2 regions of the Cronobacter muytjensii ATCC 51329 genome follow, and region 2 is predicted to be linked to the other one. Evidence: predicted binding sites of a transcription regulator. Region 2 holds the regulator's gene; the other holds the start of a gene.
What was found. Region 2 encodes sigma-54, which starts transcription at its own class of promoters, with help from an activator protein. Its sites were predicted from a motif close to GTTGGCACANNTTTCGCTNT; they were not measured.

Region 1 (5,053 bases), 880 kb from region 2:
GCTTGCTCTCGCGAGGTCGCTTCTCTTTGTATGCGCCATTGTAGCACGTGTGTAGCCCTGGTCGTAAGGGCCATGATGACTTGACGTCATCCCCACCTTCCTCCGGTTTATCACCGGCAGTCTCCTTTGAGTTCCCACCATGATGTGCTGGCAACAAAGGATAAGGGTTGCGCTCGTTGCGGGACTTAACCCAACATTTCACAACACGAGCTGACGACAGCCATGCAGCACCTGTCTCAGAGTTCCCGAAGGCACTCCCGCATCTCTGCAGGATTCTCTGGATGTCAAGACCAGGTAAGGTTCTTCGCGTTGCATCGAATTAAACCACATGCTCCACCGCTTGTGCGGGCCCCCGTCAATTCATTTGAGTTTTAACCTTGCGGCCGTACTCCCCAGGCGGTCGACTTAACGCGTTAGCTCCGGAAGCCACGCCTCAAGGGCACAACCTCCAAGTCGACATCGTTTACGGCGTGGACTACCAGGGTATCTAATCCTGTTTGCTCCCCACGCTTTCGCACCTGAGCGTCAGTCTTCGTCCAGGGGGCCGCCTTCGCCACCGGTATTCCTCCAGATCTCTACGCATTTCACCGCTACACCTGGAATTCTACCCCCCTCTACGAGACTCAAGCCTGCCAGTTTCGGATGCAGTTCCCAGGTTGAGCCCGGGGATTTCACATCCGACTTGACAGACCGCCTGCGTGCGCTTTACGCCCAGTAATTCCGATTAACGCTTGCACCCTCCGTATTACCGCGGCTGCTGGCACGGAGTTAGCCGGTGCTTCTTCTGCGAGTAACGTCAATGGCCAAGGTTATTAACCTTAACCCCTTCCTCCTCGCTGAAAGTACTTTACAACCCGAAGGCCTTCTTCATACACGCGGCATGGCTGCATCAGGCTTGCGCCCATTGTGCAATATTCCCCACTGCTGCCTCCCGTAGGAGTCTGGACCGTGTCTCAGTTCCAGTGTGGCTGGTCATCCTCTCAGACCAGCTAGGGATCGTCGCCTAGGTGAGCCGTTACCCCACCTACTAGCTAATCCCATCTGGGCACATCTGATGGCATGAGGCCCGAAGGTCCCCCACTTTGGTCTTGCGACGTTATGCGGTATTAGCTACCGTTTCCAGTAGTTATCCCCCTCCATCAGGCAGTTTCCCAGACATTACTCACCCGTCCGCCACTCGTCAGCAAAGCAGCAAGCTGCTTCCTGTTACCGTTCGACTTGCATGTGTTAGGCCTGCCGCCAGCGTTCAATCTGAGCCATGATCAAACTCTTCAATTAAAAGTTTGATGCTCAAAGAATTAAACTGTTAGTTCGTAATGAATTAACTGTTGTTCACTTGAGACTTGATATTCATTTATCGTCCGAAGACGTTAAGATATCAGTGCCCCGAGTGCCCACACAGATTGTCTGATAAATTGTTAAAGAGCGGTGCGACGCGGCCTTCAGCCTGCTGTCGCGAGGTGGCGTATATTACGCTTTCCTCTTTCAGAGTCAACCCTTAATTTCAGGATTTTTCTCTCATCGCTTCGGCTATTTCGTGAAGTGCTTCACATTGCCGTCTCGATGGAGGCGCATTATAGGGATCTCAGTTTTCAGCACAACCCTTTTTTCGATCTTTTCTTTCAACTGCCGTTTTTTCACGCGCATTGCTGCGATCCCGCTCGATCTGCTCAACGAATACACGCATTTGCCCTTGCGCAGCGCCTTAAATCCAACCAAAGTCTTCATATCGATTGATACGAAACCGAGGCGATCATGTCTTCTGTATTGCGTTCTTATAAAAATACGTTCCCCCAAACCGGCCAGCGCGTAATGCTGGATAGCTCAAGCGTAGTGATTGGCGATGTGAGAATGGCTGATGATGTTGGCGTCTGGCCTCTGGTGGTTATCCGTGGCGATGTTAATTATGTCTCGATTGGCGCGCGCACCAATATTCAGGATGGCAGCATACTGCACGTCACGCATAAGTCTTCTTATAACCCTGAAGGTAATCCGCTGCGCATTGGCGAAGATGTTACCGTTGGGCATAAAGTTATGCTGCACGGCTGCACGATCGGTAATCGCGTGCTGGTTGGTATGGGATCGATCGTCCTCGACGGCGCCATTATAGAAGACGACGTGATGATAGGCGCCGGCAGCCTGGTGCCACAGAATAAACGACTGGAAAGCGGCTACCTGTATCTCGGCAGCCCGGTAAAACAGATTCGTCCTTTAAAAGACTCGGAGCGGGAAGGACTGCGCTATTCCGCCAATAATTATGTGAAGTGGAAAGATGAGTATCTGGCTCAGGAGAGCCAGACCCAACCCTGATCATCCTCTTGCTGGGCAGCGATAAGCTGCTCAGCTTCCTCTTCCAGATCCCATCGGTGCTGGCGGAACGCGGCTAACCACCCCTGCGGCGTATCAGCGGAGAAGCGGGCCGCCAGGGCAGTTTTATTGATAGCGCATGTTAACACCAGCCCATTCGCCAGCGCCGGAAAGCAAACGGCTTGCTGTTCCTCATCCCAGTATTCACGATCCGGGAACTGAATCGCCTGATTCATTGCGCCAGCTCCTCTTTAAGCTTTTCAATGACAGGCGCCACTTCCGGCAGTACGCCATGCCAGAGCAGAACCGCATGGGCCGCCTGTCCCACCAGCATACCTAATCCATCCGCCAGCTGGGTGGCGCCCTGCGTTGTGCACCAGGACAGGAACGGAGTCAGCCCTTTCTGGTAGAACATGTCGTAGCACGCCGTTTTCTCATTCACCAGCGAAGCCGGGAGCGGCGGGATCTCACCGCTAACACCACTTGAGGTGGCATTGATAATAAGATCGAATGCATGACCGTCCAGATCCTGGAGCGCAACGGCGCTGACACTACCGGTATGGCTGAACAGGTCCGCCAGCACCTGCGCACGCGCAAAAGTGCGGTTGGTTATTGTCACTGCGCAATCTAATGAAAGCAGCGGCAACAATACGCCTCTGGCTGCGCCCCCCGCCCCTACAAGAAGGATACGGTAACGCGGTTTGATCATACCGAGACGCTCAAGATCGCTCAGCAAGCCGATACCATCGGTATTATCGCCCAGTAAGCGTCCGTCTTCGAGCCGCTTCAGCGTGTTGACCGCCCCAGCCAGGGCCGCCCTTTCGGTCAATTCATCCGCACGGGCAAAAGCCGGTTCCTTGAACGGCATCGTAATATTGGCGCCTTTTCCCCCGGCACTGAAGAAGCCTTCCAGCGTCTCCAGGAACGAATCAAGCGGCGCCAGTACGCGTCCGTAGGGATGCTCAATCCTGAGCTGTGCTGCAAATTGCTGATGTATAAACGGCGATTTGCTGTGTGCGACAGGATTACCAAAAACGGCGTAAGTTTCCATGCATTAACCTTGTCGGAAAAGTTCACCTGTGAGCGCATCACGGATCTCGGAAGGATTTTGTCGCCCCCCCGTTGCGCCATGCAATACAGGGAAATCGTCGCCGAACTGCGCCAGCACTTCCTGCGCCGTACGGCACGGCTCCAGTCCGGAGAGATTTGCACTGGTCGATACCAGAGGCTTACCGAAGGCTTCGCACAGCGCAATAACCTGTGGGTGATTGGTCACGCGCACCGCCAGCGAATCAAAACGGCCGGTCAGCCAGCGGGGTGTTGACGGTTTCGCCGGGAAGACGAACGTTACCGGCCCGGGCCAGCAGGCAAACACCGCTTCACGCTGTTCAGGCGTCAGAGCCTTGTCATCTATATAAGGCTCCAGTTGTTCGAAATTCGCCGCAATCAGGATGAGCCCTTTTTCCATGGGCCGCTGCTTAAGTTCAAGCAGACGTTTTACAGCGGTTTCGCTATCCGGATCGCACCCCACGCCGAAAACGGCTTCTGTCGGGTAAGCGATGACATTTTCATTTTTAAGGACGTCGACGATATGCAATGTCGCGTCCGCAGGCTGGTTATTCTTCACGATCTGATTCCGCCGTTACCGGCTTTCCACATTGTTTACTGGCACAAAAACGTTTTACGCCTTGTGCGGTTTTCTTTTCTATAAGGAGGGGATAATGACATTCCGGACACTCGCCGGCTACCGGTTTGAAATTAATAACAAACTGGCATTCCGGATAGCGATCGCAGGAATAAAAGGTTTTGCCAAAGCGTGAACGCCGCTGCACCAGATGACCGGTGCTGCACTGCGGGCAGGCAAGCGCGGTATCGTCGGGCTTGTCGATCTGCTCGGTATGCTCACATTCAGGGTAGCGGCTACAGCCGATGAACATGCCGAAGCGCCCCTGCCGGAGCACCAGGGTCGCATCGCATGTCGGACACTGCTGCCCTTCAAGTACTTTGACAATATGACCATCCGCCTGCCCTTTCAGCGGCCGGACGTAATCACATTCAGGATAATGCGAACATCCCAGGAAAGGACCATGTTTCCCGGAACGAATAAGAAGTTCAGCCCCGCATTTTGGGCAGGGCTCGTGTTTGGGCACTGAAAAGAGTGCTGACCTTGCCATAATTCACCACTGCGCTGAAAATATCAGTGCAGCATACCGTCATTCACTTCAAAGAGCAGTTCTTCCATTTGTTGATAGGCATTTTCACATCCGGGAATGTTGAAAAGCACCATCAGGATGACCCATTTCAAATCTTCTAAATCAAACTCAGCGGTATCCAGCGCCATGACGCGCTCAATGACCATTTCACGAGTTTCGAGATTCAGCACCTGAATTTGTTCCAGAAACAGCAGGAACCCCCGACAGCTGGCGTCCAGCCGCTGACACTCTTCTGCGGTAAAAATTCGCATTGAGAGTGGATCCGACGCCAGTTGCATCGGTGCGGAAAGCCCTTCCTGATAATCCGCCAGCTTCTCCAGCCATAACAGCGCGTTAAAAATATCTTCCTGATCAAAACCCGCATCCGTCAGGTCCCGCGTCAGCTTATCCTGGTCAACGCGCATCTCAGCTTCGTTATGGATATAGGTTTCAAACAAATACATTAGTACGTCGAACATGGCCTGCCCTCCTCACTCGGACATAGCCGCCGGGTACAGCTGCGATCCATCCTGCTAACTCCAGTTCGAGTAGCT
Region 2 (5,053 bases):
AACGGCAAACCGGTTAAAGGCCATGCCTCAACGATGCACTACGAGCTGCAAAACGATTTCGTCGTGCTGACCGGCAACGCCTACCTTGAGCAGCTCGACAGCAATATCAAAGGCGACAAAATCACCTATCTCGTGAAAGAGCAGAAAATGCAGGCGTTCAGCGAGAAAGGCAAACGCGTGACCACCGTACTGGTGCCGTCGCAGCTGCAGAATAAAGACAACGCCGCTCAGGCGCCGAATCAGAACAAGAGCAACTAAACCCTTATGGCAACACTCATTGCGAAACACCTGGCGAAAGCCTACAAGGGCCGCCGCGTAGTGGAAGATGTCAGCCTGACGGTGAACTCAGGCGAGATTGTCGGCCTGCTTGGCCCGAACGGCGCGGGTAAAACCACCACGTTCTACATGGTCGTGGGCATTGTGCCGCGCGACGCCGGCAACATCATTATTGATGACGAAGATATCAGCTTGCTGCCGCTGCACGCCCGCGCGCGTCGCGGCATCGGTTATCTGCCGCAGGAGGCGTCCATTTTCCGCCGTCTGAGCGTCTACGACAACCTGATGGCCGTTCTGCAAATTCGCGACGATCTCAGCGCCGAGCAGCGCGAAGATCGTGCCAAAGAGCTGATGGAAGAGTTCCATATCGACCATCTGCGCGACAGCCTCGGCCAGTCGCTCTCCGGCGGCGAACGCCGTCGCGTGGAGATTGCCCGCGCGCTGGCGGCGAACCCGAAATTCATCCTGCTTGACGAACCCTTTGCGGGCGTCGACCCGATTTCGGTTATCGATATCAAACGTATCATTGAGCATCTGCGCGACAGCGGCCTTGGCGTGCTTATCACCGACCATAACGTGCGTGAAACGCTGGCGGTGTGCGAGCGCGCCTATATCGTCAGCCAGGGGCACCTTATCGCCCACGGCACGCCCGACGATATTCTGCAGGATGAACAGGTTAAACGCGTATATCTTGGGGAAGAGTTCAGACTCTGATAGGGTAGAGCAACAGGCAGAAACGGCGCGCCACCCAGCGCGCCCCGCCGCGACAGGTCTTATTTGACGTTTACACCTGAGGATTTTTGCTCTGAATATGAAGCAAGGTTTGCAACTAAGGCTTAGCCAACAGCTCGCCATGACGCCGCAGTTGCAGCAGGCCATTCGCTTGTTGCAGTTGTCCACGCTGGAACTCCAGCAGGAGTTGCAACAGGCGCTGGAAATTAATCCCCTGCTTGAGCAAACCGACATTCACGACGAAATTGCCACTCAGGAAACGCAGGACAACGAAGGGCTGGATACCGCCGAAGCGCTGGAGCAAAAAGAGATGCCGGACGAGCTGCCGCTTGACGCCAGCTGGGACGAAATCTACACCGCCGGCACGCCGTCAGGCACGGGCACCGACTATATCGACGACGAACTGCCGGTCTATCAGGGCGAAACGACCCAGAGCCTTCAGGATTACCTGATGTGGCAGGTGCAACTGACGCCCTTTTCCGATACCGACCGCGCGATCGCCACAGCGATCGTCGACGCGGTGGACGACACCGGCTACCTCACCGTCACGGTGCAGGATATTCTCGACGGCATGGGCGACAACGATGACGATATCGGCCCCGAAGAGATTGAGGCTGTGCTCAAGCGCGTGCAGCGTTTCGATCCGGTCGGCGTCGCCGCCCGCGATCTGCGCGACTGCCTGTTGATACAACTTTCGCAGTTCAGCGCCGACACGCCCTTTCTGGCGCAGGCGCGGCAGATAGTCAGCGATCACCTCGACCTGTTAGCCAATCATGACTTTCGCAGCCTGATGCGCGTCACGCGCCTGAAAGAGGATGTGCTGAAAGAAGCGGTGAACCTGATCCAGTCGCTCGATCCGCGTCCCGGCCAGTCTATCCAGACTGGCGAGCCGGAATATGTCATCCCGGACGTGCTGGTGCGCAAGCATAATGGCCGTTGGGTAGTGGAACTCAATTCCGACAGCATTCCCCGGCTCAAAATCAATCAGCAGTACGCCGCGATGTCTAATAGCGGGCGTAATGAATCTGACAACCAGTTCATCCGCAGCAACCTGCAAGAGGCGAAATGGCTGATTAAAAGCCTGGAAAGCCGTAACGACACGCTGCTGCGCGTCAGCCGCTGCATCGTTGAACAGCAGCAGGCGTTCTTCGAACAGGGCGAAGAGTATATGAAGCCGATGGTGCTGGCGGATATCGCCCAGGCGGTGGAGATGCATGAGTCCACTATCTCCCGCGTTACTACCCAAAAATATCTGCACAGCCCGCGCGGCATTTTCGAATTGAAGTATTTCTTCTCAAGTCACGTGAACACCGAGGGCGGCGGCGAAGCCTCGTCCACGGCTATTCGCGCGCTGGTGAAGAAGTTGATTGCAGCGGAAAACCCCGCGAAACCCTTAAGCGACAGCAAACTGACGTCTATGCTGTCAGAGCAGGGGATCATGGTGGCCCGCCGTACCGTTGCGAAGTATCGAGAGTCTTTATCCATACCGCCGTCAAACCAGCGCAAACAGCTGGTCTGACTCAACCGATAAGGAAGACACTATGCAGCTCAACATCACAGGACATAACGTCGAAATCACCGAAGCGCTGCGCGAGTTTGTCACCACCAAATTCGCCAAGCTGGAGCAGTATTTCGAAAGGATTAATCAGGTCTATATTGTGCTGAAGGTGGAAAAGGTGACGCAAATCGCCGACGCCACCCTGCATGTGAACGGCGGGGAGCTGCATGCCAGTTCGGAAGGCCAGGATATGTACGCCGCCATCGACGGTTTGATTGATAAACTGGCGCGGCAGCTCACTAAACACAAAGATAAACTGAAACAACATTAATTGTCCGGGCGTTTCGCTGGGACATCGACGGCCCGGCCCGTCTGGCGGGTCGTCGCACCAGAGAACGCTTAGGTGAAATTATGATGAATAATGATTCCGCTCTGCCATTGAGCAATGTTTTAAACCAGGAATGCACCCGCAGCGGCGTACACTGCCAGAGTAAAAAACGCGCCCTGGAGATTATCAGCGAGCTGGCGGCAAAGCAGCTTAGCCTGCCGCCGCAGGTAGTGTTTGAAGCGATCCTTACCCGTGAGCGGATGGGAAGTACCGGGATCGGCAACGGCATCGCCATTCCGCACGGCAAGCTTGAAGAAGATACGCTGCGCGCCGTAGGCGTTTTCGTCCAGCTCGAAACGCCGATTGCTTTTGACGCCATCGATAACCAGCCTGTCGATCTCCTCTTCGCGCTGCTGGTGCCGGCGGATCAAACCAAAACGCATCTGCATACGCTGTCGCTGGTGGCTAAAAGACTGGCGGACAAAACGATTTGCCGTCGTCTGCGTGCCGCGCAAAGCGATGAAGAGCTCTACCAGATAATCACTGAAACCAGTGAAGAGAGTGAATGACCGTGCTGAAAGGCACAATCCAGGAGGCGCCGGTTAACCGGTCTGAAGTGTGGAGAAACAGCAGATGGTTCTGATGATCGTCAGTGGACGTTCAGGGTCAGGGAAATCGGTCGCCCTGCGTGCACTGGAAGATATGGGGTTCTACTGCGTCGATAACCTGCCTGTCGTGCTGCTGCCTGAACTGGCGCGCACGCTTTCAGAAAGGCAGATATCCGCCGCGGTGAGCATCGACGTTCGTAATATGCCGGAATCCCCGGAGGTGTTTGAGCAGGCGATGAATAACCTGCCGGACGCGTTCTCTCCGCAACTGCTGTTCCTCGACGCCGATCGCAACACGCTGATTCGCCGCTACAGCGACACGCGCCGCCTGCATCCGCTCTCCAGCAAAAACCTGTCGCTCGAAAGCGCCATTGATGAAGAAAACGATCTGCTGGAGCCGCTGCGATCGCGCGCGGATCTGATTGTCGACACCTCGGAAATGTCGGTGCATGAACTGGCGGAAATGCTGCGCACCCGCTTGCTTGGCAAGCGCGAGCGTGAACTCACGATGGTGTTTGAATCCTTCGGCTTCAAGCACGGCATTCCGATCGATGCCGATTACGTCTTTGACGTGCGTTTTCTGCCAAACCCGCACTGGGATCCGAAACTGCGCCCGATGACCGGTCTCGATAAGCCCGTCGCGGCGTTTCTCGACCGCCACACCGAAGTGCACAATTTCATCTACCAGACGCGCAGCTATCTGGAACTCTGGTTGCCGATGCTGGAAACCAACAACCGCAGTTATCTGACTGTCGCCATCGGCTGTACCGGTGGTAAACACCGCTCCGTCTACATCGCCGAACAGCTGGCGGATTACTTCCGCTCGCGCGGCAAAAACGTTCAGTCCCGCCATCGCACGCTGGAAAAACGCAAATCATGACCGTAAAACAGACTGTCGAAATCACCAATAAGCTCGGGATGCATGCCCGCCCGGCGATGAAGCTGTTTGAACTGGTGCAGAGCTTTGACGCGGAAGTGCTGTTGCGTAATGAAGCGGGCACCGAAGCGGAAGCCAGCAGCGTGATAGCCCTGCTGATGCTCGATTCCGCCCAGGGCGGCCATATTGAGATAGAAGCCACCGGCCCGCAGGAAAAAGAAGCGCTGGCGGCCGTCATCGCGCTGTTTAACGCCGGCTTTGACGAAGACTGACCGCCCTACTCTCAGCGCAGCGCGTGCTGCGCTATTGCGCCGCGCTCTGTTAAGCCCGAGCTATATGACCAGCTGACAGCAGCTATGGAAGGTGCAGTGCCGGTAATTCTCGCGTGCGAGAATACCGTCCATGTCAGTGATTGTTGAGTGCGTACGCGTGAATTGACACTTCATAATGTCGTTGAGAAAGTCAGCGTCGCTGACAGCATCTGCACGGTCGCGCTCAAGGACACTGGTCAATGCATCGCGCAACCCAAAGCTGGTGTCAGGGTTGACCAACGTCTCCTGAATTTCTGCGTTAATTGCCTCGGGCGCTGTGTCTTCGTTCTGTTGAACGCCTGTCCAGCAGGCATCATGCCAGGTCTGCTCGGGGTAGCCTCCCATGAACGCGGGGTGAAATGGTGCATGTTCACGCTGCCCTACACGGTCACAGAGGGCATCATTCAAGCCCTGGCGGTGGCC

Region 1: AFK63_RS00595 (gamma carbonic anhydrase family protein) is a predicted target of sigma-54. The motif match lies at 1,460-1,479, and genes of this name have one in related genera.

What each region holds. Positions count from the first base shown of each region.
Region 1 covers NZ_CP012268.1:97,076-102,128, reverse strand. Annotated here, with positions in the region: rRNA gene AFK63_RS00605 (16S ribosomal RNA) at 1-1,278, opposite strand, end outside; gene AFK63_RS00595 (gamma carbonic anhydrase family protein) at 1,756-2,310, shown strand; gene AFK63_RS00590 (DUF1488 family protein) at 2,286-2,543, opposite strand; gene aroE (shikimate dehydrogenase) at 2,540-3,358, opposite strand; gene tsaC (L-threonylcarbamoyladenylate synthase type 1 TsaC) at 3,362-3,934, opposite strand; gene AFK63_RS19955 (DNA topoisomerase family protein) at 3,924-4,481, opposite strand; gene smg (DUF494 family protein Smg) at 4,505-4,978, opposite strand; gene dprA (DNA-protecting protein DprA) at 4,950-5,053, opposite strand, start outside.
Region 2 covers NZ_CP012268.1:3,584,812-3,589,864, forward strand. Annotated here, with positions in the region: gene lptA (lipopolysaccharide ABC transporter substrate-binding protein LptA) at 1-258, shown strand, start outside; gene lptB (LPS export ABC transporter ATP-binding protein) at 265-990, shown strand; gene rpoN (RNA polymerase factor sigma-54) at 1,088-2,527, shown strand; gene hpf (ribosome hibernation promoting factor) at 2,550-2,837, shown strand; gene ptsN (PTS IIA-like nitrogen regulatory protein PtsN) at 2,918-3,403, shown strand; gene rapZ (RNase adapter RapZ) at 3,468-4,322, shown strand; gene npr (PTS phosphocarrier protein NPr) at 4,319-4,591, shown strand; gene AFK63_RS16520 (hypothetical protein) at 4,652-5,053, opposite strand, start outside.